Regions from separate parts of the Pseudomonas oryzae genome, predicted to be linked through region 2. Evidence: riboswitches for the same ligand, from Rfam matches in the RefSeq annotation. Region 2 holds a riboswitch; the other holds the start of a gene.
The links. Region 2 has a riboswitch for cobalamin ahead of BLT78_RS09670 (CbtB domain-containing protein). Riboswitches for the same ligand answer to the same signal wherever they lie in the genome.

Region 1: it holds a riboswitch for cobalamin, as region 2 does, so the genes downstream of both, BLT78_RS15545 (TonB-dependent receptor family protein) here and BLT78_RS09670 (CbtB domain-containing protein) in region 2, are expected to answer to the same signal.

Annotation. Positions count from the first base shown of each region.
Region 1 is NZ_LT629751.1:3,456,160-3,466,359, reverse strand. Features, by position in the region: gene BLT78_RS15570 (thymidine phosphorylase family protein) at 1-352, shown strand, start outside; gene BLT78_RS15565 (ribose-phosphate diphosphokinase) at 352-1,257, shown strand; gene ribA (GTP cyclohydrolase II) at 1,446-2,057, shown strand; gene BLT78_RS15555 (MFS transporter) at 2,054-2,476, shown strand; gene BLT78_RS15550 (cobalamin-binding protein) at 2,476-3,285, shown strand; gene BLT78_RS15545 (TonB-dependent receptor family protein) at 3,333-5,264, opposite strand; cobalamin riboswitch at 5,359-5,568, opposite strand; gene dxs (1-deoxy-D-xylulose-5-phosphate synthase) at 5,611-7,521, opposite strand; gene ispA ((2E,6E)-farnesyl diphosphate synthase) at 7,718-8,608, opposite strand; gene BLT78_RS15530 (exodeoxyribonuclease VII small subunit) at 8,605-8,844, opposite strand; gene BLT78_RS15525 (sulfite exporter TauE/SafE family protein) at 8,964-9,734, opposite strand; gene BLT78_RS15520 (putative bifunctional diguanylate cyclase/phosphodiesterase) at 9,789-10,200, opposite strand, start outside.
Region 2 is NZ_LT629751.1:2,175,422-2,185,621, forward strand. Features, by position in the region: gene BLT78_RS09650 (hypothetical protein) at 1-38, shown strand, start outside; gene cobM (precorrin-4 C(11)-methyltransferase) at 1-774, opposite strand, end outside; gene BLT78_RS09660 (cobalamin biosynthesis protein) at 789-1,184, opposite strand; gene BLT78_RS09665 (CbtA family protein) at 1,181-1,888, opposite strand; gene BLT78_RS09670 (CbtB domain-containing protein) at 2,016-2,201, opposite strand; cobalamin riboswitch at 2,299-2,510, opposite strand; cobalamin riboswitch at 2,829-3,024, shown strand; gene cobW (cobalamin biosynthesis protein CobW) at 3,125-4,177, shown strand; gene cobN (cobaltochelatase subunit CobN) at 4,184-7,918, shown strand; gene BLT78_RS09685 (3-deoxy-7-phosphoheptulonate synthase) at 7,927-9,000, opposite strand; gene BLT78_RS09690 (ATP-binding protein) at 9,476-10,200, shown strand, end outside.

The DNA of each region.
Region 1 (10,200 bases), 1.3 Mb from region 2:
CAAGATGCAGGCGATCATCGCCGCCCAGGGCGGCCGCGGTTTCGATCCCGACGCTCCGGCGCTGGCGCCGCTGTCCTTCGAGGTGTGCGCCGAGCAGGACGGCGTGGTGATCGCCATCGACAACCTGCACCTGGCGCGCGTCGCCCGTCTGGCCGGCGCGCCCAAGGTGCAGGGCGCCGGCGTCGACCTGCTGCACAAGCTCGGCGAGCGGGTCGAGGCCGGTGCGCCGCTGTATCGCGTGTACGCGGCCTTCCCCGCCGACCTGGAGTTCGCCCGCCAGGCCTGCCAGCGCAGCGCCGGCTTCGCCATCGGCAGCGCCGCCGAGCTGTCGCACCTGTTCGTGGAGTTCTGATGAGCTGCCAGCTGCTGTATTTCGCCGACGAGGCCGCCCCCGCCCTGCGCCTCGCCACGGCAGCCGGCTTGCCGGCCGCCTGCATCGCACGCCACCGCTTCCCCGACGAGGAGCTGCGTCTGCGCCTGCCGCTGGGCGCGGACGGCGCGCTGGCCGACACCCTGGTGCTGTACCGCAGCCTCGATCGGCCCAACGAGAAGCTGGTCGAGCTGCTGCTGGCGGCCGGCGAGGCGCGCCGCCTCGGTGCGCGGCGCCTGCTGCTGGTGGCGCCCTACCTGGCCTACATGCGTCAGGACATCGCCTTCCATCCCGGCGAGGTGGTCAGCCAGCGGGTGGTCGGCGAATTCCTCGCCAGGCTGTTCGACGCGGTGATCACCGTCGATCCGCACCTGCACCGCATCGCCAGCCTGGGCGAGGCGATCCCCCGTGGCCAGGCGCTCAGCCTGTCCGGCGCACCGCTGCTGGCCGGGTTGATCGCCGGCAAGGTCGCCAATCCGCTACTGATCGGCCCGGACGCCGAGTCGCGGCAGTGGATCGAGGCTGCCGCCGCCGGGCATGGTTTCGACTACGGCGTGTGCAGCAAGGAGCGCCACGGCGACCGGCAGGTCGACATCGCCCTGCCCGCGCTGGACGTGCGCGGCCGGGCGGTGGTACTGCTCGACGACGTGGCCAGTTCCGGACGCACCCTGGCGCGCGCCGCCGAGCTGCTGCTGGCGGCCGGCGCCGCCTCGGTGGACGTGGCGGTGACCCACGCGCTGTTCGCCGCCGACGCGCTGGCCAGCGTGCACGCAGCCGGGGTGCGCGAGGTGTGGAGCAGCGACTGCATCGTCCATCCGAGCAACGCGGTCAGCGTCGCGCCGCTGCTGGCCGGAGCGCTGGCGCAGCTGGGCGTCGGCACGGCGTGACGAGGCGGGGCAACTCGCGCGGCGATTGTCCGCCGGCCGGCTTGCCAGGGCTGGCGGAAAACCACGGCGCGGCTTTTCGACCCTGGCCGACCGCTCTCCACCGGCATGTCTGCCATGCAATTCCCGACTGACCGCCTCGGCGATGCTGCTGTTACAATCGACGCCTTACATCTCGCAGGAGTGTTCCGGTGTCCGTCGTCTTTGTCGCCGCTTCGAAGCTGCCAACCCCGTTTGGCGTGTTCACCATGCATGGCTTTCTCGACGAAGCCACCGGCAAGGAGCACGTGGCCCTGACCATGGGCGACGTGGCCGACGGCGCACCGGTGCTCGGCCGCCTGCACTCCGAATGCCTGACCGGCGATGCCCTGTTCAGCCTGCGCTGCGACTGCGGCGCCCAGCTCGAGGCGGCGCTGCGCGCCATCGCCACCGAGGGCCGTGGCGTGCTGCTCTACCTGCGCCAGGAGGGGCGTGGCATCGGCCTGCTCAACAAGATCCGCGCCTACGAGCTGCAGGACGGCGGCGCCGACACCGTGGAGGCCAACGAGCGCCTGGGCTTCGGCGCCGACCAGCGCGACTACGCCATGTGCCGGCCGATGCTCGACCACCTGGGCATCCGCGAGCTCAAGCTGATGACCAACAACCCGCGCAAGCTCAAGGCGCTGGAGACCTACGGCATCCAGCTGGCCGAGCGCGTGCCGCTGCACAGCGGACTCAACCCGCACAACAAGTTCTATCTGGCGACCAAGGCCGGCAAGCTCGGCCACCTGCTCGGCAACCTGCATCAGGCCGAGGACGAATGAGTGCGGTGCGCCTGCAGCGGCTGAGCTTCGCCCGTCGCTGGTGGGGGCTGCTGGCGCTGGCCATGCTGCCGCTGTTGCTGCTCGGCGCCTTCGGCCCGGCGCGGCCGCCGCTACCGGCCGCGCTGGCCATGCCGCTGTTCATCGCCGCGCTGCTGTCGATGTTCGTCGGCCTGCCGCTGTTCCGTCGTTTCAAGCTGGCGCTGATCGCCTGCGCGCGCGTGCTCGACACTCCCGACGAAGCCGCCGGCTGGGCAGCCTTGGCCCGCACCCAGCGCAACGGCCTGCTCGGCGCCATGCTGCCGGCCTGGATCGCCGCCCTCGGCCGTCTCGCCGACCTGCACGGCGTGCCCGTGCTGCTGCTGGCGCTGGCCAGCGTGGTGATCGCCATCCTCTACCGTCTGCCGCGCCAGCTCGGCTGATGCGCCCGCTGCTGCTCGCCGTCCTGCTGCTCGCCAGCGGCCTGGCGCAGGCGGCGCAGCAGGGCGCGCAGCGGGTGGTGGCGCTGGCCCCCTCGCTCAGCGAGATCATGGTCGAGCTGGGCGCCGGCGAGCGCCTGGTCGGTGTGCTCGACGCCGGGCCGCGCCTGCCGGCGCTCGCCCACCTGCCGTCACTCGGCCGGCATGGCCAGCTCAATCTGGAAGCCCTGCTCGCCCTGCAGCCGGACCTCATCCTGCTCTGGCCGGACAGCGTCGGCCCGGCCATGCACGCGCAGCTCCGCGCGCTGGGCATCCCGCTGATCGAGACCCAGCCGCACAGCCTCGACGAACTGGCCGGCGAGCTCGAGACCATCGGCGCCGCGGTCGGCCATGCCGGGCAGGGCACCCGCCTGGCCGCCCGGTTGCGCCAGCGCCTCGCCGATCTGGCCGCGCGGCATGCCCGTGCCGAGCCGCTCACGGTGTTCTACCAGGTGTGGGATCGCCCGCTGTACACCCTCGGCGGGCGGCAGATCATCAGCGACGCCCTGCGCCTGTGCGGCGCGCGCAACGTGTTCGCCGATCTGCAGCTGCCGGCGCCGCAGGTCAGCGTCGAGGCGGTGCTGGCCCGCGACCCGGCGGTGATCCTGGTCGGCGAACCGGGCCAGGCCGCGGCCTGGCAGGACTGGCCGCAGCTGACCGCGGTGCAGCGCGGTCAGGTCTGGGAGGTGCCCGACGAGGGCATCGAGCGGCCGAGCTTCCAGATGCTCGCCGCCACCGAGAAGCTGTGCGCGCTGCTGGATACGGCGCGCTGAAAACGACGAGGCCCCGCAGTGCGGGGCCTCGTCGTTCCTGGCCGGACTCAGAAGCGGTAGCCGACGCTCAGCTGCACGTCTTCCTCGGGGGCCGGGTAGAGCGCCTTGTTGCCTGGCGCCCACACGGAGTAGTTGGCGAAGGCGTCGTACTGCTTGCCGGTCAGGTTGTTGACCCGCAGCTTGCTGGTGAACTGGCGATAGTCCCAGCTCAGCGCAGCGTTGAACACCGTGTAGCCGCCCTCGCGGGGCATGGCGTGGGCGTGGTCGCCGGACAGGTAGCTGGCGCCGGTGTACAGTGCTTCCAGATGGCCGTTGAGGCCCGGCAGGATCAGGTAGTCGAGCTGGGCACCGGCGCTGTGCCGCGATACGCCAGGTACATCGTTGCCCTTGAAGCTGCCGGCGCGGTACTCGGCGTCGGTGAAGCTGTACTGGCCGCTGACGCTCAGGCGCTCGGTCAGCTGACGCTGCGCCTCGAGCAGCAGGCCGTCGCGGCGGGTCTGGTCGAGGTTGATGTTGGCACCGAGGCCGAAGGGGCCGGGAGCGCTGGGGTCGTACATCAGCTCGTCGTCGAGGTCGAGGCGGTAGACGCTGAGCTGGTAGCGCTGCACGCCGTCGTCCCATTCCACGCCGCTTTCCCAGGACTCGCCGGTCTGCGGCGCGAGGAACTCGACGCCAGGGCTGGTCCAGCCGTTCTCGTCGATGTTGGCCCAGCGCAGCACGTCCTCGCGCCTGAGGAACACGCGGGTCTGTGCGTCGGCCTGCCAGCTCAGGCCGACGCTGCTGCTGCCTTCGCGGTCGGTATGGGTCTTGCCGACCGCATGGTTGCGATCCTCGGCCTCGCTGGCGCGGTAGCCGAGGGTCAGGGTCAGATCATGGCCGAGTGGCTGGCTGAGCTGGGTGTACCAGTCGCGCAGGGTCTGACGGAAGTCGGTGCCCCAGGACGCCTGGTAGTCGCTGGTGATGTGGTCGTGGCCGAGCAGCCACTCGCTGCGCCCCAGGCCGCTGTCCCAGCGCGCGGTCAGGCGCGGACTGAAGCTTTCCACGCGGGTGCCCTGGGTGAACGGCGAGCTGCCCCAGGCGCTGTTGTAAGCGCCGACGCCATCCTGGTCGCTGTGGCTGTAATCGAAGTCGGCAGCCCAGATCTCATCCAGGCGCTGCTCGGCGGCGAAGCGGTGCACCTGGGTCTGGCTGTCGTTGAAGCCGTTGGTATTGGCAGCGTAGCTGGCCTTGCGATCTGCGCGGCGCTCGGCCTCGCTCAGGTATCCGGGCAGGCGCAGCTCGTCGTCCACCGTCTGGTATTCGTACAGTGCCCAGCCCCGGGCGTGATCGTAGCGCAGGCGGCCGAAGGCGTTGCTGTAGTCGGCGTTGTTGTGGTCGCGGTAGTTGTCGGTGTGGCGGGTTTCGCCGCTGGCGTAGGCGGAGAAGCCGCCGCCGAGCTGCTGGAACACGTGGCCGCGGTAGGCCTCGAGGTCGTGGCTGCCCTGGGTGGTTTCCACGTAGGCCTCGTTGCGGCGTGGGGTGCGGGTGATGATGTTGATCACCCCGCCGACCGCCTGGTCGCCGTACAGCACGGTGCCGGCGCCGCGCAGGATCTCGATGCGCTCGATGTTGGCCAGCGGCACGCTGTTGAGGTCGGCGCCGGCCAGCGCCGGCTGGTTGAGACGGCGGCCGTCGACCAGGATCAGGGTGTTGTTCACCGCGTTTTCGCCGAAGCCGCGCAGGCTGGGAGTGGCGCGGCTGCCGTCGCCGATGACGTCGCGCAGCTGCACGCCGGCCTGGTTGCGCAGCACGTCGACCAGGTGTTGGGCGCCGCTGCGTTCGATCTCGGCGCGCTTGATCACCCGCACGCTGGCCGGGGCCGGCTGTTCCAGCGGGGTGGCGCGGGTGACGATCAGCGGCTGGACGTCGTCGGCGGGCTCGCCGGCCAGGGCCAGGGTGGGCGCCAGGGCTACGGCCAGCGCCAGACGGGAAAGCTTCATGGGAAGTCCTCAAAAGTGGAAGGCAGACTTTCGAGGAGGGCAGGAGACAGAGACGCGCCGCGGCGCGCGACTGACGGTGCGGCCCTCCGCAACACCTGTCGAATCCGTCCGGGCCGGTCTCCGGGCTGTCGACCCTTGGCCCGCCTTCCCGGGAAATCCCAGTGGCCGTTGGGCAAGGTTGCAGGCCTCGGGCCTGCGGTCGATTACCGTTGCGGGGGCAGCGCCGGCCTTGCTCGCATGGAGCGCACCGGCTTCCCGTTTAACGCAGGCTGATGGCCCGCGCACCCTGACGAAAAGCAAAACGCCGCGCACCTTAGTGCGCGGCGTCCTGAAACTCAAGCATCTTTCAGACCGCTTGTCTTGAATTTCCTTCAAGCAGCGCCAGCCGCGTCCGCACCGCGGTTTCGATGCCGGCGGCATCCAGGCCGCACTCGGCGAGCATCTCCGCCGGCTTGGCATGCTCGACGTAGCAGTCGGGCAGGCCGAGCTGCAGCAGCGGACGGACGATGGCCTCGCGGGCGAGGAACTCGGCGACCGCCGAACCGGCACCGCCCATGATGGCGTTCTCCTCGACGGTGACCAGCAGCTCGTGGCTGGCGGCCAGCTCGCGCAGCAGCGCTTCGTCCAGCGGCTTGACGAAGCGCATGTCGACCACCGTGGCGTCGAGCCGCTCGGCGACCTGCAGGGCCTCGCTCAGCTGCACGCCGAACACCAGCAGGGCGACGCGGCGGCCCTGGCGGCGCAGCACGCCCTTGCCGATCTCCACCGTCTGCAGCTCCGGCGCGATCGGCGTGTTGGGCCCCGAGCCGCGTGGGTAGCGCACCGCCGCCGGGCCGCTGTACTGGTAGCCGGTGGTGAGCAGCAGGCGCAGCTCGTTCTCGTCGCTGGGGGTCATGACGAGCATGCCGGGGATGCAGCGAAGGTAGGAGAGGTCGAAGCTGCCGGCGTGGGTCGGCCCGTCCTCGCCGACCAGGCCGGCGCGGTCGATGGCGAACAGCACGTCGAGGTCCTGCACGGCGACGTCGTGGATCAGCTGATCGTAGGCGCGCTGCAGGAAGGTCGAATAGATCGCCACCACCGGCTTGGCGCCTTCGCAGGCAAGGCCGGCGGCCAGGGTCACCGCGTGCTGCTCGGCGATCGCCACGTCGAAGTAGCGCTCGGGATAGCGGTCGGCGAAGGCCACCAGGTCGGAGCCTTCCTTCATCGCCGGGGTGATGCCGATCAGCCGCGGGTCCTGCTCGGCCATGTCGCACAGCCACTGGCCGAACACCGCCGAGTACTTCGGCCCGGACGGCTTCTTCGCGGCCTGCTGGCTGCCGATCTCCAGCTTGCTGATCGCGTGGTAGCCGATCGGGTCGGCCTCGGCCGGGGCGAAGCCCTTGCCCTTCTTGGTGACGATGTGCAGGAACTGCGGGCCCTTGAGCTCGCGCATCTTGCGCAGGGTGGCGATCAGGGTCGGCAGGTCGTGACCGTCGATCGGGCCGATGTAGTTCCAGCCCAGCTCCTCGAACAGGGTGCCGGGCACCAGCATGCCCTTGGCGTGCTCCTCGGTGCGCCGGGCGATCTCCCAGGCGCCGGGAATGCGCGAGAGGATCTTCTTGCTGCCCTCGCGCATGCTGGCGTAGGTGCGGCTGGAGAGGATCTTGGTCAGGTAGTTGTTCAGCCCGCCGATGTTGCGCGAGATCGACATGTCGTTGTCGTTGAGCACCACCAGCATGTCGGCCTTGACCTCGGGCGCATGGTTGAGCGCCTCGAAGGCCATGCCGGCGGTCAGTGCGCCGTCGCCGATCACCGCCACGGTGCGCCTGTCGTTGCCCTGCAGGCGGTTGGCCAGCGCCATGCCCAGCGCGGCACTGATCGAGGTGCTCGAGTGGCCGACGCCGAAGGTGTCGTACGCGCTCTCGCTGCGCCGCGGGAAGGCGGCCAGGCCGCCCTTCTGGCGCAGGGTCGCCATCTGCTCGCGGCGCCCGGTGAGGATCTTGTGCGGGTAGGCCTGGTGGCCGACGTCCCACACCAGGCGGTCTTCCGGGGTGTGGTAGACGTGGTGCAGGGCGATGGTCAGCTCGACCACGCCGAGGCCGGCGCCGAAGTGCCCGCCGGTGCGCGCCACGGTGTAGAGCAGGTACTGGCGCAGCTCGTCGGCCAGGGTATCCAGCTCGGCTTCGCTGAGGGCGCGCAGCGCGGCGGGGCTGTCGATACGGTCGAGCAGGGGCGTGTCGGGCCGCTGGCGGGGGAACTCGTGCAGCGTCTTGGGCATCGGACGTACTACGGCAATCGGCAAAGGATGGGCGAGTTTACCCGAAGCGGCCGGGGCGCCCAAGCAAGCGAAGGTCGAGGAGTGACGGGATTGTTACACGGCGTGCGCGGTGCGGCGGCCGGCTGACGGCGCCGCCTGCTCCGGCGCGGCCTGCGGTGGAAATCCGCGGCGCGGTTTCCACCCGCTCGGACGGGCCTCAGTGGCGACGTTCGACGATGTAGCGGGCCAGCTGGCGCAGGGCGTCGGCGCGCTCGTCGAAGTCGGTCAGCGCGGCCAGCGCCTGGTCGCGCAGTTCCAGGGCGTAGGCCTTGGCGGCGTCGAGGCCGAGCAGCGCTGGGTAGGTCGGCTTGTCGTTGGCCTGGTCCTTGCCCTGGGTCTTGCCGAGGGTGGCGGTGTCGCTTTCCACGTCGAGGATGTCGTCCTGGACCTGGAAGGCCAGGCCGATGGCGCGCGCGTAGCGCTGCAGGGCGGCGAGGCTGCTGGCGTCGCTGCGCCCGCTGGCCAGGGCGCCGAGGCGCACGCTGGCCTCGATCAGCGCACCGGTCTTGTGCCGGTGCATGGTTTCCAGCGCGGCCTGGTCGAGCTGCACGCCGACCGAGCCGAGGTCGATGGCCTGGCCGCCGACCATGCCGGCGGGGCCGGCGGCGCGCGCCAGGCTGGCGATCATGTCCAGGCGGGTCTCGGCGTCCTGCGGGTTGCGCGCGGTGTCGGCCAGCACCTCGAAGGCCAGCGCCTGCAGGCCGTCGCCGGCGAGGATGGCGCAGGCCTCGTCGAAGGCGATGTGGGTGGTCGGCTGGCCGCGGCGCAGGTCGTCGTCGTCCATCGCCGGCAGGTCGTCGTGGACCAGCGAGTAGGCGTGGATCAGCTCCACCGCGCAGGCCGCGCCGTCGGCCCGTTCGGCGGCGCCGCCGAGGGTCTCGCAGGCGGCGTAGGCGAGCAGCGGGCGCACGCGCTTGCCGCCGTTGATCACGCTGTAGCGCATGGCCTGGTAGAGGCGTTCGAGCTCGCTGCGCGGGGCGACGAACAGGGCGTCCAGGGCGGCGTCGACGCGCGCCTGGCAGGTGGACTGGTACTGCTGGAGGCTCATGCCTGCTCGCCCTCCACCGCGAAGGGGGCGGTCTGGCCGTCCTGGCCGAGGAGGATCTGCACCTTCTGTTCCGCCTGGCTGAGCGCGCCCTGGCATTCGCGGGTCAGGCGGACGCCCTGCTCGAAGGCGGCCAGCGAGTCCTCGAGGGACAGTTCGCCGCTTTCCAGGCGCTCGACCAGGGTCTGCAGTTCGCTCAGCGACTGCTCGAAATCGGGGGCGGTTTTCTTGCGGGCCATGGCGGCATTCTCGGACGGCGGAAAACGGGCGCGACACTAGCAGAGCCGCGGATGGCGGGCAAATGGCAGCCGAGTGGCAGGGGCGCCTGTTCCGGTGCGCCATGCGCACCATGGGCGGCTCAGTGCGCATAGGTGGCCCAGAAGTAGTAGAGGGTCATGCCGCTGCCGACGGCGATCACCAGCACGCGCAGCCAGCGCGCCGGCAGGCGCTGGCCGAGCGCGCCGCCGGCGTAGCCGCCGAGGGTGGCGCCGGCGAGCAGGATGGCCAGTTCGCTCCAGCTGACCCGTCCGGCGACGATGAAGGTGACGCTGGCGACGCTGTAGATCACCGCCGAGATCAGGTTCTTCAGCGCGTTGGCGCTGGCCAGGGCGTGGCCCTCGATGGAGAAGGCTGCCAGCTGCAGGATGCCCATGCCGGCGCCGAAGTAGCCGCCGTACACCGACACCAGCGCATGCGCGCCGAGCGACAGCGGGCCGTGCGGCGGCACCGCGCTGGCCTCGCGGCGGCGCGCGGCGAGGGCGCGGCTCAGCCAGGGGCTGGCGGCGAACAGCGCGGTGGCGGCCAGCAGCAGCCAGGGGATCAGCACGCGAAATACCTCGTCGCCGCCGGCCAGCAGCAGCAGGCCGCCGCCCAGACCGCCGGCCAGCCCGGCGCCGAGCAGCGGCAGCAGGTAGTCGCCGAGCGGGCGCAGCGAGCTGCGCGCCGCCCAGGCGCCGGCGATGCTGGCCGGCCACAGGGCCACGGCGTTGGTGGCGTTGGCGGTGACCGGCGGCAGGCCGGTGGCCAGCAGCGCCGGAAAGGAGAAGAAGGTGCCGCCGCCGGCCAGGGCATTCATGCCGCCGGCGGCGAAGCCGGCGAGCAGCAGCAGGAACAGGTCTGACAGGGGCATGGCGCGATCCTCGCACGAAAATGGTGCGTCAGCTTAGCAGGTCGGCCAGCCGGTTCAGCTGTTCTCGGCGCAGGTCGGCGCGAGGGGCTGGCCGGCCTCGCTCCAGATGGCGGCCGGCTGCGGCCGCCCGTAGAGGAAGCCCTGCTGGTGGTGGCAACCGTTGTCCAGCAGGAAGTCGGCCTGGCGGACATTCTCCACGCCCTCGGCGACCACGCGCATGCCCAACTGCTCGGCGATCACCAGGATGCCGCGCACCAGTGCCACCGATTCGCGGCAGGCGGGCAGGCCGGTGACGAACTGGCGGTCGATCTTCACCCCGTGGAACGGGAAGAACTGCAGGTAGGCCAGCGAGGCGTAGCCGGTGCCGAAGTCGTCGAGGAACAGGGTCAGGCCCGCCTGCTTCAGCGCGTGCAGGGTATCGTGCACCTGCTGGTCGGCGTCCAGCAGGGTGGTCTCGGTGATCTCC
Region 2 (10,200 bases):
GTGCGAGTCTGTACTGCCTGCGTCGCCGGCCCGCCTGAACAGGTGGCGGGTGTCCTGGTGGTAGAGCGCCGAGTCGGCGAAGCCCTCGGCGCCGAGCACCCGGCCGACCAGGATCAGCGCCGTGCGGCGAAAGCCCTTGGCGCGCACCCGCTGCTCGATATCGGCGAGGGTGCCGCTGACCCAGTCCTGATCCGGCCAGCTGGCGCGGTGCACCACGGCGATCGGGCAGTCGCTGCCGTAGTGCGGCAACAGCTCGGCGACGATCCGGCCGAGATGCTGGACACCCAGATGGATGGCCATGGTGGCGCGGTGGCGCGCCAAGTCCCCCAACTGCTCGCCCTCGGGCATGTTCGATTTGCTGGCGTATCGGGTGAGGATCACCGTCTGCGCTACCTCCGGCAGGGTCAGCTCGCTTTCCAGCAGGGCCGCGCAGGCCGAGGTGGCGGTGACGCCGGGCACGATCTCGAAGGCGATGCCCAGCGCGCGCAGCTGACGGATCTGCTCGCCGATGGCGCCGTACAGGGACGGATCGCCGGAGTGCACGCGGGCCACGTCCTGGCCGCGCGCGTCGGCGGCGCTGATCAGCGCGATGATCTCGTCCAGATGCAGTTCGGCGGTGTTGACCACCAGCTCGGCGCTATGCCCCTGCAGCACCGCCTCGGGGACCAGCGAGCCGGCGTAGAGGATCACCGGGCAACTGCGCAGCAGACGCTGACCCTTGACGGTGATCAGCTCGGGGTCGCCGGGGCCGGCGCCGATGAAATAGACAGTCATGGAGACTCCAGGAATCAGACTATGGCGATCGCCAGTGTGGCGCGGGCACTGCTGCTCCTGGCGCAGAGCAGCCTGGCCCGGCCCCCCGTGAGGGCCTCGGCCTGGGCCAGGGCGCTGGCCTCGGCCACCCCGGCGCTGCCGGTGATGCGCAGGGACAGGACGGAGTGCCGGCTCAGGCGCTCGTGGTAGCGGGCGAGCCGTGCAGCCGGCAGCAGCGCCAGCGGCAGGCCCAGGTGCTCGGCCAGCTCGCGCAGGCCGGCTTCGTCGGCCTTGTGCGCGCTGCTGGCCAGGCAGTCCAGGTCAGCCGCCTGCAGGCCCTGCTGGCGCAAGGTCTGCTCCAGCAGCTCCAGCAGCTCGCCCATCGAACAGCCGCGCCGACAGCCGAGGCCGACGACGTGCCGCACGCTCATGCGCTGCGCGCGCGGCTGTGGAACCAGGCCGCGGCCAGGCCCAGGGCGGACCAGAACAGCGCGTTGGTCAGCAGCGAGGCGACGACGAACTCCTGCGCCAGGGCGGCCGGCGCCAGGCTCACGTGCACCTCCGGCTGCGGCGCGCCGACCAGGTGTGGCAGCGCCAGCAAGGGCACGCCGGCGAGGCGCCACGTCCAGTCGCGACCGAAGGCCAGCAGGCCCAGGCCGACGGCGGTCGCCGTGGCGGTACCGAGCCACCAGTACTGGCGCAGCAGCAGATCGGCAGCCTCGGTGCCCGGCAATTCCGGCGGCAGGCCGGCGGACGGCGCCAGCGAGAAGGTGGCGAAACCGCCGAGCCCCCACAGCAGCCCCTGCCAGCTGCGCCCCGGCGCGCGCAGGGTGAACAGGCCCGCCAGCATCAGGGCGAAGCCAACCGCCACCACCAGATTGCTCAGCCCGGTGGACAGCAGGCGCTGCCAGCCGTCCTCGGGCGCCCAGGCCTCTGCCCCGTGCTCGTGGCCGGCGGCATGCGCGTGGTCGTGAGCAGCCTCAGCAGCGGCAGGCTCGTGTCCGGCGCTCGCGCCGGTTTCGTAGGTTTCCGCCTGCAGGATCAGCGGGCTGACCCACAGGCTTTGCAGCAGGGTCAGCACGATGGCGGCGAACAGGCCGGCGAAACCGGCCGTTTGGGCGATGCGTTTGATCATCGACAGAACTTCTCGAGGCTGGGGCGCGATGGCACAGAGCCACCACATGCGCCTGTAGGGGCGAATTCATTCGCCAAAATCCCCCGCGAAGGCGAATGAATTCGCCCCTACCGAGCGGGAGCATGGCTCAGTGGCAGGGAAACGCCGCGCTGTGCCGGGTGTCGTGGGCAGCGTTGTGCACCACTTCGAGGTGCGAGAAGCCGGCGACGAAGATCAGCGCCGCGCCGAGCAGGCAGCTGCCGACGGCGAGGAGCAGGCGTTGCGAGAGAGGGAGGGTGACGGAGGCGGAAGACGATAGTGCGCTGCTGGACATGAGCTGACCTTCTGATGAGGTGAAAAACGGCGCAGAAGGAACGCAGCACGAGCAGGCCCACAGGGCCAGATCCGGCGCGCACCCGCCCGCCGCGGGTTGCCAAACGAGGATTCAGGCCGGTCTCCGGGCTTGCGACGCCTTTGCAGGAACCGGGTCGGCCTTCCCATGCACGAGGCACAGTGGCGTGGATGACCCTTCGATCGCTTACCGTTGCGGGGGCAGCGCCGGACTCGTCTCGTCAGAGACCCACCGGCTTCCCGTTTCACCTCGCGCACGGCGGCGCGAGACACCTGAAACAGCTTTTTCTAGAACAGCACGCAGCCCCCGCCAGCGTCAACCGCGACGGTTGGCCGACCGGGAATACAGGGGAGAATTCACTCGCCTGCGCGCGGCCTTTAGACGAATGAAGCGGTTATGCCTGCGTGAGGCCGTAGGATGGGCTTCAGCCCACCAAAGGGCAGCGTGGGCTAAAGCCCACCCTACGAGGCTGCCCACCCCAGCAAGATGCCTTGGCAAAAGTTTCCGGGCTCATAGCCGATGAATGCGCCTCTACGCGCCGCGAACCGGGCGCCCTACTGTTCATGCGCCTACCCCACCGCCACGGTTGACCTGCCCGCAGCCACTGCGTAGCCTTCGCGCCTTCGAGGTTCTCCGGCCCCCTCTGGCCGGAGCTAAGAGGGAACACGGTGAAGCCGTGGCTGCCCCCGCAACTGTGAACGGTCAACGCCCCTTCGATGGACCACTGCCTGCCGGCGGGAAGGTGAAGGGGATGCGCGATGCGCCAGCCGTGAGCCAGGAGACCTGCCTCGCAAGAACTTCAACTGTCCGGGCGGGGTGATCCGGTGGTGCTTGGCCTGCGCGTGCTCGACTGCGCGGCCCGCCCCTGCCCGTCCGTCACTCCCACCGACGCTCCGGGGCCCTCGATGAAATCCCTCGCCAAACTTCCCGTCACCATCGTCACCGGCTTCCTCGGCGCCGGCAAAACCACCCTGCTGCGCCACATGCTCGGCCATGCCGAAGGCCGGCGCATCGCGGTGATCGTCAACGAGTTCGGCGAACTGGGCATCGACGGCGAAATCCTCAAGCAATGCGCGATCGGCTGCTCGGAAGAGGAAGCCAGCGGTCGGGTCTTCGAGCTGGCCAACGGCTGCCTGTGCTGCACCGTGCAGGAAGAATTCTTCCCGGTGATGCGCGAGCTGGTCGCCCGCCGCGGCGAGCTCGACCACATCCTCATCGAGACCTCCGGCCTGGCCCTGCCCAAGCCGCTGGTGCAGGCCTTCAACTGGCCGGAAATCCGTAACGCCTGCACCGTCGACGCGGTGATCACCGTGGTCGACAGCCCGGCCGTGGCCGCCGGCACCTTCGCCGCCTTCCCCGAGCAGGTCGACGCCCAGCGCAAGCAGGACCCCAACCTCGACCACGAGTCGCCGCTGCACGAGCTGTTCGCCGACCAGCTGGCCAGCGCCGACCTGGTCATCCTCAACAAGGCCGACCTGCTCGACGCCGAGGCGCTGGCCGCGGTGCGCATGGAAGTCGCCGAGGAGCTGCCGCCGGCGGTCAAGGTCGTCGAGGCCCACGGCGGCGAGCTGCCGCTGGACGTGCTGCTCGGCCTCAACTGCGAGACCGAGCTGCACATCGACGGCCGCCGCACCCACCACGACGAGGAGGACGAGGACCACGACCACGAGGAGTTCGACTCCTTCGCCGTGGAGCTGCCCGCGGCCGACGAGACGCGCCTGCTGCAAGCGCTGAAGGACGCGGTCGCCAGCCACGGCATCCTGCGCATCAAGGGCTTCGCCGCCATCCCCGGCAAGCCGATGCGCCTGCTGCTGCAGGGCGTTGGCCAGCGCTTCGACAAGCACTTCGACCGCGCCTGGCAGGCCGACGAGGCGCGCCTCACCCGCCTGGTGGTGATCGGCCAGGCGCTGGACCAGGCGGCCATCGCCGCCGAACTGCAGGCGGCGCTGGCCGGCTGATCTCCCATGCACCTGCTGCGCACCCAGCCCGGCGTCCCGTTGCCGGCCGACAGCATCGCCGACCTCGGCCAGACGCCGGCCGAGCTGGCGATCCTCTGCACCGGCGACTCGCACCTGTCGTTGCTGGCCGCGGTCGCCCGCGAGCTGCCCGAGGACTACCCGAGCCTGCGCCTGGCCAGCCCGGCGCAGCTGCCCAACCACGCCTCGGTGGACTTCTACGTCGAGCAGGTGCTGCAGCACGCCAAGGTCATCCTGATTTCCGTGCATGGCGGCGTCAGCTACTGGCGCTACGGCATCGAGCGGCTGGTCGAGCTGGCCGCGCGCGGCGCCAAGCTGATCCTGGTGCCCGGCGACGACAGCCCCGATCCCGAGCTGAGCGGCCTGGGCAACGTCGCCGCGGCCGAGTCCGAGCGGCTCTGGCAGTACCTGCGCCAGGGCGGTGTCAACAACGCCCGCGCCTTCTTCCACTGCATCGCCAGCCTGTACCTGCAGCGCGACTACCCCTGGCGGGAGCCGCGCGCCCTGCCCCGCGTCGGCATCCATCACCCGCGCCACAGCGACGCCGCGCTCGATCACTGGCGCGCCGACTGGCAGGCGGACCGGCCGGTGGCGGCGCTGCTGTTCTACCGCACCCACGTGCAGGCGGCGAACACCGCCTTCGTCGACGCCTTTTGCGAACGCCTGCAGATGCAGGGCCTCAACCCGCTGCCGATCGCCGTGGCCAGCCTCAAGGAAGCGGCGTGCCTCGCCCGGGTCGAGGACTGGCTGGACCAGGCCGGCGCCAGCGTGATCCTCAACACCACCGGCTTTGCCATGAGCAACCCGGAAGCGCCGGGGCTGCGCCCCTTCCGCCGCGACGTGCCCGTCCTGCAGGCCCTCTGCGCCCTGGATAGCGAACAACAGTGGCAGGCCAGCGCCCAGGGCCTCGGCACGCGCGACCTGGCCATGCACGTCGCCCTGCCCGAGCTGGACGGCCGCCTGATCACCCGGCCGATCAGCTTCAAGGGCCTGGCCTGGCGCAGCGAGCGCAGCCAGAGCGACGTGGTCTGCTACCACGCCCACCTGCCGGGCATGGACTTCATCGCCGAGCTGGCGCGCCGCTGGTGCGAACTGGCGCGCCGGCCCAACGCCGCCAAGCGCGTCGCCCTGGTGCTGGCCAACTACCCGACCCGCGACGGACGCATCGGCAACGGCGTCGGCCTGGACACCCCGGCCGCCGCGCTGAACATCCTGCGCGCCCTCGAGCAGCAGGGTTACCCGGTCGAAGACCTGCCGGACAGCGGGACCGCGCTGATCCACCAGTTGCTCGGCGGGGTGACCAACGACCTGGACAACCTCGACCTGCGTCCCTGCGCGCAGAGCCTGGCGCTGGCCGACTACCAGCAGTTCTTCGATGAACTGCCGGCTGCCAACCGAGAAGCCGTGCTGCAGCGCTGGGGCGGCCCGCAGCAGGATCCGATGTTCCGCAGCGGCCGGCTGATGATCGCCGGCCTGCGCTTCGGCCAGACCTTCGTCGGCATCCAGCCGGCGCGCGGCTATCAACTCGACGCCGCCGCGGTCTACCACGACCCTGACCTGGTGCCGCCGCACGGCTACCTGGCCTTCTACTTCTGGCTACGCCGCACCTTCGCCGCCGACGCGGTGATCCACGTCGGCAAGCATGGCAACCTGGAGTGGCTGCCGGGCAAGAGCGTCGGCCTGTCCGAACAGTGCTGGCCCGGCGCGCTGCTCGGCCCGCTGCCAAACATCTACCCGTTCATCGTCAACGACCCCGGCGAAGGCGCCCAGGCCAAGCGGCGCACCCAGGCGGTGATCGTCGACCACCTGATGCCGCCGCTGACCCGCGCCGAGAGCTACGGCCCGCTGCGCGACCTGGAGCGCCTGGCCGACGAATACTACGAGGCCAGCCAGCTCGACCCGCGCCGCGCCGTGGAACTGCGCGGCGAGATCCTGCGCAAGGTGCGCGAGACCAGCCTCGACCGCGAGCTGGGCCTGCAGCTCAACGACGATGCGGACAGCTGGCTGCCGCAGCTGGACGCCTACCTGTGCGACCTCAAGGAATCGCAGATCCGCGACGGCCTGCACGTATTCGGCGAATCGCCGGCCGGCGCGCTGCGCCGCGACACCCTGCTGGCGCTGCTGCGCCTGCCCCGCGGCGACGGCCAGGGCGCCAACGCCAGCCTGCTGCGCGCGCTGGCCCGTGACCTGGCGTTGGACTTCGACCCGCTCGACTGCGCCATGGCCGAGCCTTGGACCGGCCCGCGCCCCGCCGCCCTGCTCGCGCTGAGCGAGGGTCCCTGGCGCACGGCCGGCGACACCCGCGAGCGCCTGGAACTGCTGGCCCTGCAGCTGATCGGCGGCCGCGAGGGCGCCGCCGTCGGCCCGGCCAGCGCGCTGGTTCTCGACGAGTTGCATGAGCGCATCGCCCCGCTGCTGGACGCCTGCGGTCCGGCGGAGATGGGCGGGCTGCTCGCCGCCCTCGCCGGCCGCTTCGTGCCCGCCGGGCCGAGCGGCGCGCCCAGCCGCGGGCGCCTCGACGTGCTGCCGACCGGGCGCAACTTCTATTCGGTGGACGTGCGCAACCTGCCCACCCCCACCGCCTGGCGCATCGCCGTGCTGGCCAGCGAGCGCCTGCTCGAACGCCACCTGCAGGACCACGGCGACCACCTGCGCCAGCTCGGCCTGTCGGTATGGGGCACGGCGACCATGCGCACCGGCGGCGACGACATCGCCCAGGCGCTCGCCCTGCTCGGCGTGCGCCCGGTGTGGCAGGCCGGCAGCCAGCGCGTCGAGCGCTTCGAGGTGCTGCCTTTGGAGCAGCTCGGCCGCCCGCGGGTGGACGTCACCCTGCGCGTCTCCGGCTTCTTCCGCGACGCCTTCGCCAACCTGATCCGCCTGTTCGACGACGCCGTGCAGGCGGTCGCCGACCTCGACGAGCCGGAGGAGCTGAATCCGCTGTCGGCACGGGTCTGGCGCGAGGCGCTGCGCCTGGAGGATAGCGGCCTGGGCGAGGCCGAGGCACGCCGCCAGGCCGGCTGGCGCGTGTTCGGCGCCAAGCCCGGCGCCTACGGGGCCGGGGTGCAGAACGCCATCGAGGAACGCCTGTGGCAGACCCGCGCCGACCTGGCCGAGGTCTACCTGAACTGGGGCGGCTACGCCTACGGCAAGGGCGCCGAAGGCACCCCGGCACGCGCGCAGTTCGCCGAACGGCTGGAGCAGCTGCAGGCGGTGCTGCACAACCAAGACAACCGCGAGCACGACCTGCTCGACTCCAACGACTACTACCAGTTCCAGGGCGGCATGCTGGCGGCGGTGGAAACCCTGCGCGGCGCCCGGGTCGCCAGCTACCACGGCGACAACAGCCAGCCGGACGCCCCGCGCATCCGCAGCCTGCAGCAGGAGCTGAGCCGCGTGGTGCGCGCCCGCGCCGCCAATCCCAAGTGGATCGAGGGCATGAAGCGCCACGGCTACAAGGGCGCCTTCGAGCTGGCGGCGACCGTCGACTACCTGTTCGCCTTCGACGCCACCAGCGAACTGGTCGAGGATCACCAGTACGCCCTGCTGGCCGACGCCTACCTGCTCGACAGGGACACCCGCGACTTCATCCAGCGGCACAACCCCGGCGCCCTGCAGGACATCCTCGAACGCCTGCTGGAAGCCCAGCAACGCGGCCTCTGGGAGCACCCCGGCGAGTACCGCGCGGCGCTGGAGAACCTGCTGCTGGATGCGGAGGAAGGCTGATGGCCGGCTCAGCCAGCGGCGCGCAAGCGCTGCGCCGCCTCGCGCAAAATTGCCTCGGTGCCGCTCCAGCCCAGGCAGCCGTCGGTGATCGACACGCCGTAGCGCAGCTCGGCGGACAGCGGCTGGCAGCCGTCTTCCAGGTGGCTCTCCAGCATCACCCCGCGCAAGGTGCCGTCGCCGGCCAGGCGCTGGTCGAGCACGCTGGCCAGCACCGCCGGCTGGCGCAGCGGGTCCTTGCCGCTGTTGGCGTGGCTGCAGTCGACCATGATCCGCGCGGCGATGCCCTGCTTGGCCAGCCCCGCGCGTGCCACGGCGACGCTGGCGGCATCGAAGTTCGGCCCGCCGTGACCACCGCGCAGCACCAGATGGGTATCCGGGTTGCCGTCGGTCTGCACCAGCGCCGGCCGGCCCAGGCCGTCCACGCCGAAGTGCTGGTGCGCGTGCGCCGCCGAGCGCATGGCATCGCAGGCGATGCTCAGGCTGCCGTCGGTGCCGTTCTTGAAGCCCACCGGCAGATCCAGGCCGCTGATCAGCTCGCGGTGCACCTGCGATTCGCTGGTGCGCGCGCCGATGGCGGCCCAGCCCAGCAGGTCGTCGAAGTAACCGGCGACCAGCGGCTGCAGCAGTTCGGTGGCCAGCGGCAGGCCGCGTTCGAGCATGGCCAGCATCAGCCGGCGCGACAGCGCCAGGCCCTCCGCCATGTCGCCGCTGCCGTCCAGCTGCGGGTCGTACACCAGGCCCTTCCAGCCGATGGTGGTGCGCGGTTTCTCGACGTAGGCGCGCATCACCAGCAGCAGCTGGTCGCCGACCTGCGGCGCCAGCGCGGCCAGGCGGTCGGCGTATTCGAGGGCGGAAACGGGATCGTGCAGGGAACAGGGGCCGACGACGACCAGCAGGCGCGGATCGCGGCCGTCGAGCACGGCGCGGATGGCCTCGCGCTGGGCCTGCACCTGGGCGGCGAGAGCGGCGGGCAGCGGCAGCTGCTGGCGCAGATCGGTGGGGCTCGGCAGCGGGGTTTCGCGGCGGCGAGTGGTGAGCGGCGGCACGGGCTGTGCGCGCAGAGCGGTAACGGAAGCATTCATGGCGGTGGTCCTCGCCCGGCGTGGCCTCATGCCACGCGCGGCGCGCTATCTGAGTGTTCGACTGGAATCTCGGTGGTGCGCGGCAGCGCTGCTAAATCGCCAGGCGTAGGTGCGGTAATAGGTGCGGTAATGAGCAGTCATGTTGCGATCCTCTGTGTGCAGCGTGCTGGCCTTATGGGCCGGAAAAACAAAAACCCCGGTCGGGTGGCCGACCGGGGTTTCGTGAAACTGGCTGGTGGCGACCCTTTGCTCTGGGGCGCCTGTGGGGTATCAGGCGCGCCGTTGGCTAAACCAATACCCGTAAAAGAAATAACCGGCCGCCGCGACCTGCGCGCGCACGCCGGCCACGCCGACAGCGGCGGAGCGAACGAGGCGGTTCAGGGAAGGACGAGGCGACATGGATATCTCCGAAACTATGGCTGCCACGCTAACCGATCCCCCCGTGCCCTTTCAACCTTTGATCCGAGATAACGCCATGCAGCCCCATTTCCCCCTGGCCGCCGTGGTGGCCGCCGACGACCTCAAACTGGCGCTGTGCCTGGCCGCCATCGATCCGGCCCTGGGCGGCGTGCTGATCGAAGGGCCGCGCGGCATGGCCAAGTCGACCCTGGCGCGCGGCGTGGCCGACCTGCTCGACGGCGGGCGCTTCGTCACCCTGCCGCTGGGCGCCAGCGAGGAACGCATCGTCGGCACCCTCGACCTCGACGCCGCGCTCGGCGAGGGCCGCGCGCGCTTCTCCCCCGGCGTGCTGGCCAACGCCCACGGCGGGGTGCTCTACGTCGACGAGGTCAACCTGCTGCCCGACCACCTGGTCGACCTGCTGCTCGACGTGGCCGCCAGCGGCATCAACCACGTCGAGCGCGATGGCCTGTCGCACAGCCACCCGGCGCGCTTCGTGCTGATCGGCACCATGAACCCCGAGGAAGGCGAGCTGCGCCCGCAGTTGCTCGACCGCTTCGGCCTCAAGGTGCAGCTCGGCGGTACGCCCGAGCCCGCGCAGCGCGCCGAGATCGTCCGGCGCCGCCTGGCCTTCGACGAGGCGCCGCAGGCCTTCCTCGCCCGATGGCAGCGCGAGCAGGACGCCCTGCGCCAGCGCTGCGCCGAGGCGCGCCGACGCCTGAGCGAAATCCCGCTGGACGACGCCAGCCTGGACGCCATCGCCCAGCGCTGCTTCGCCGCCGCCGTGGACGGCCTGCGCGC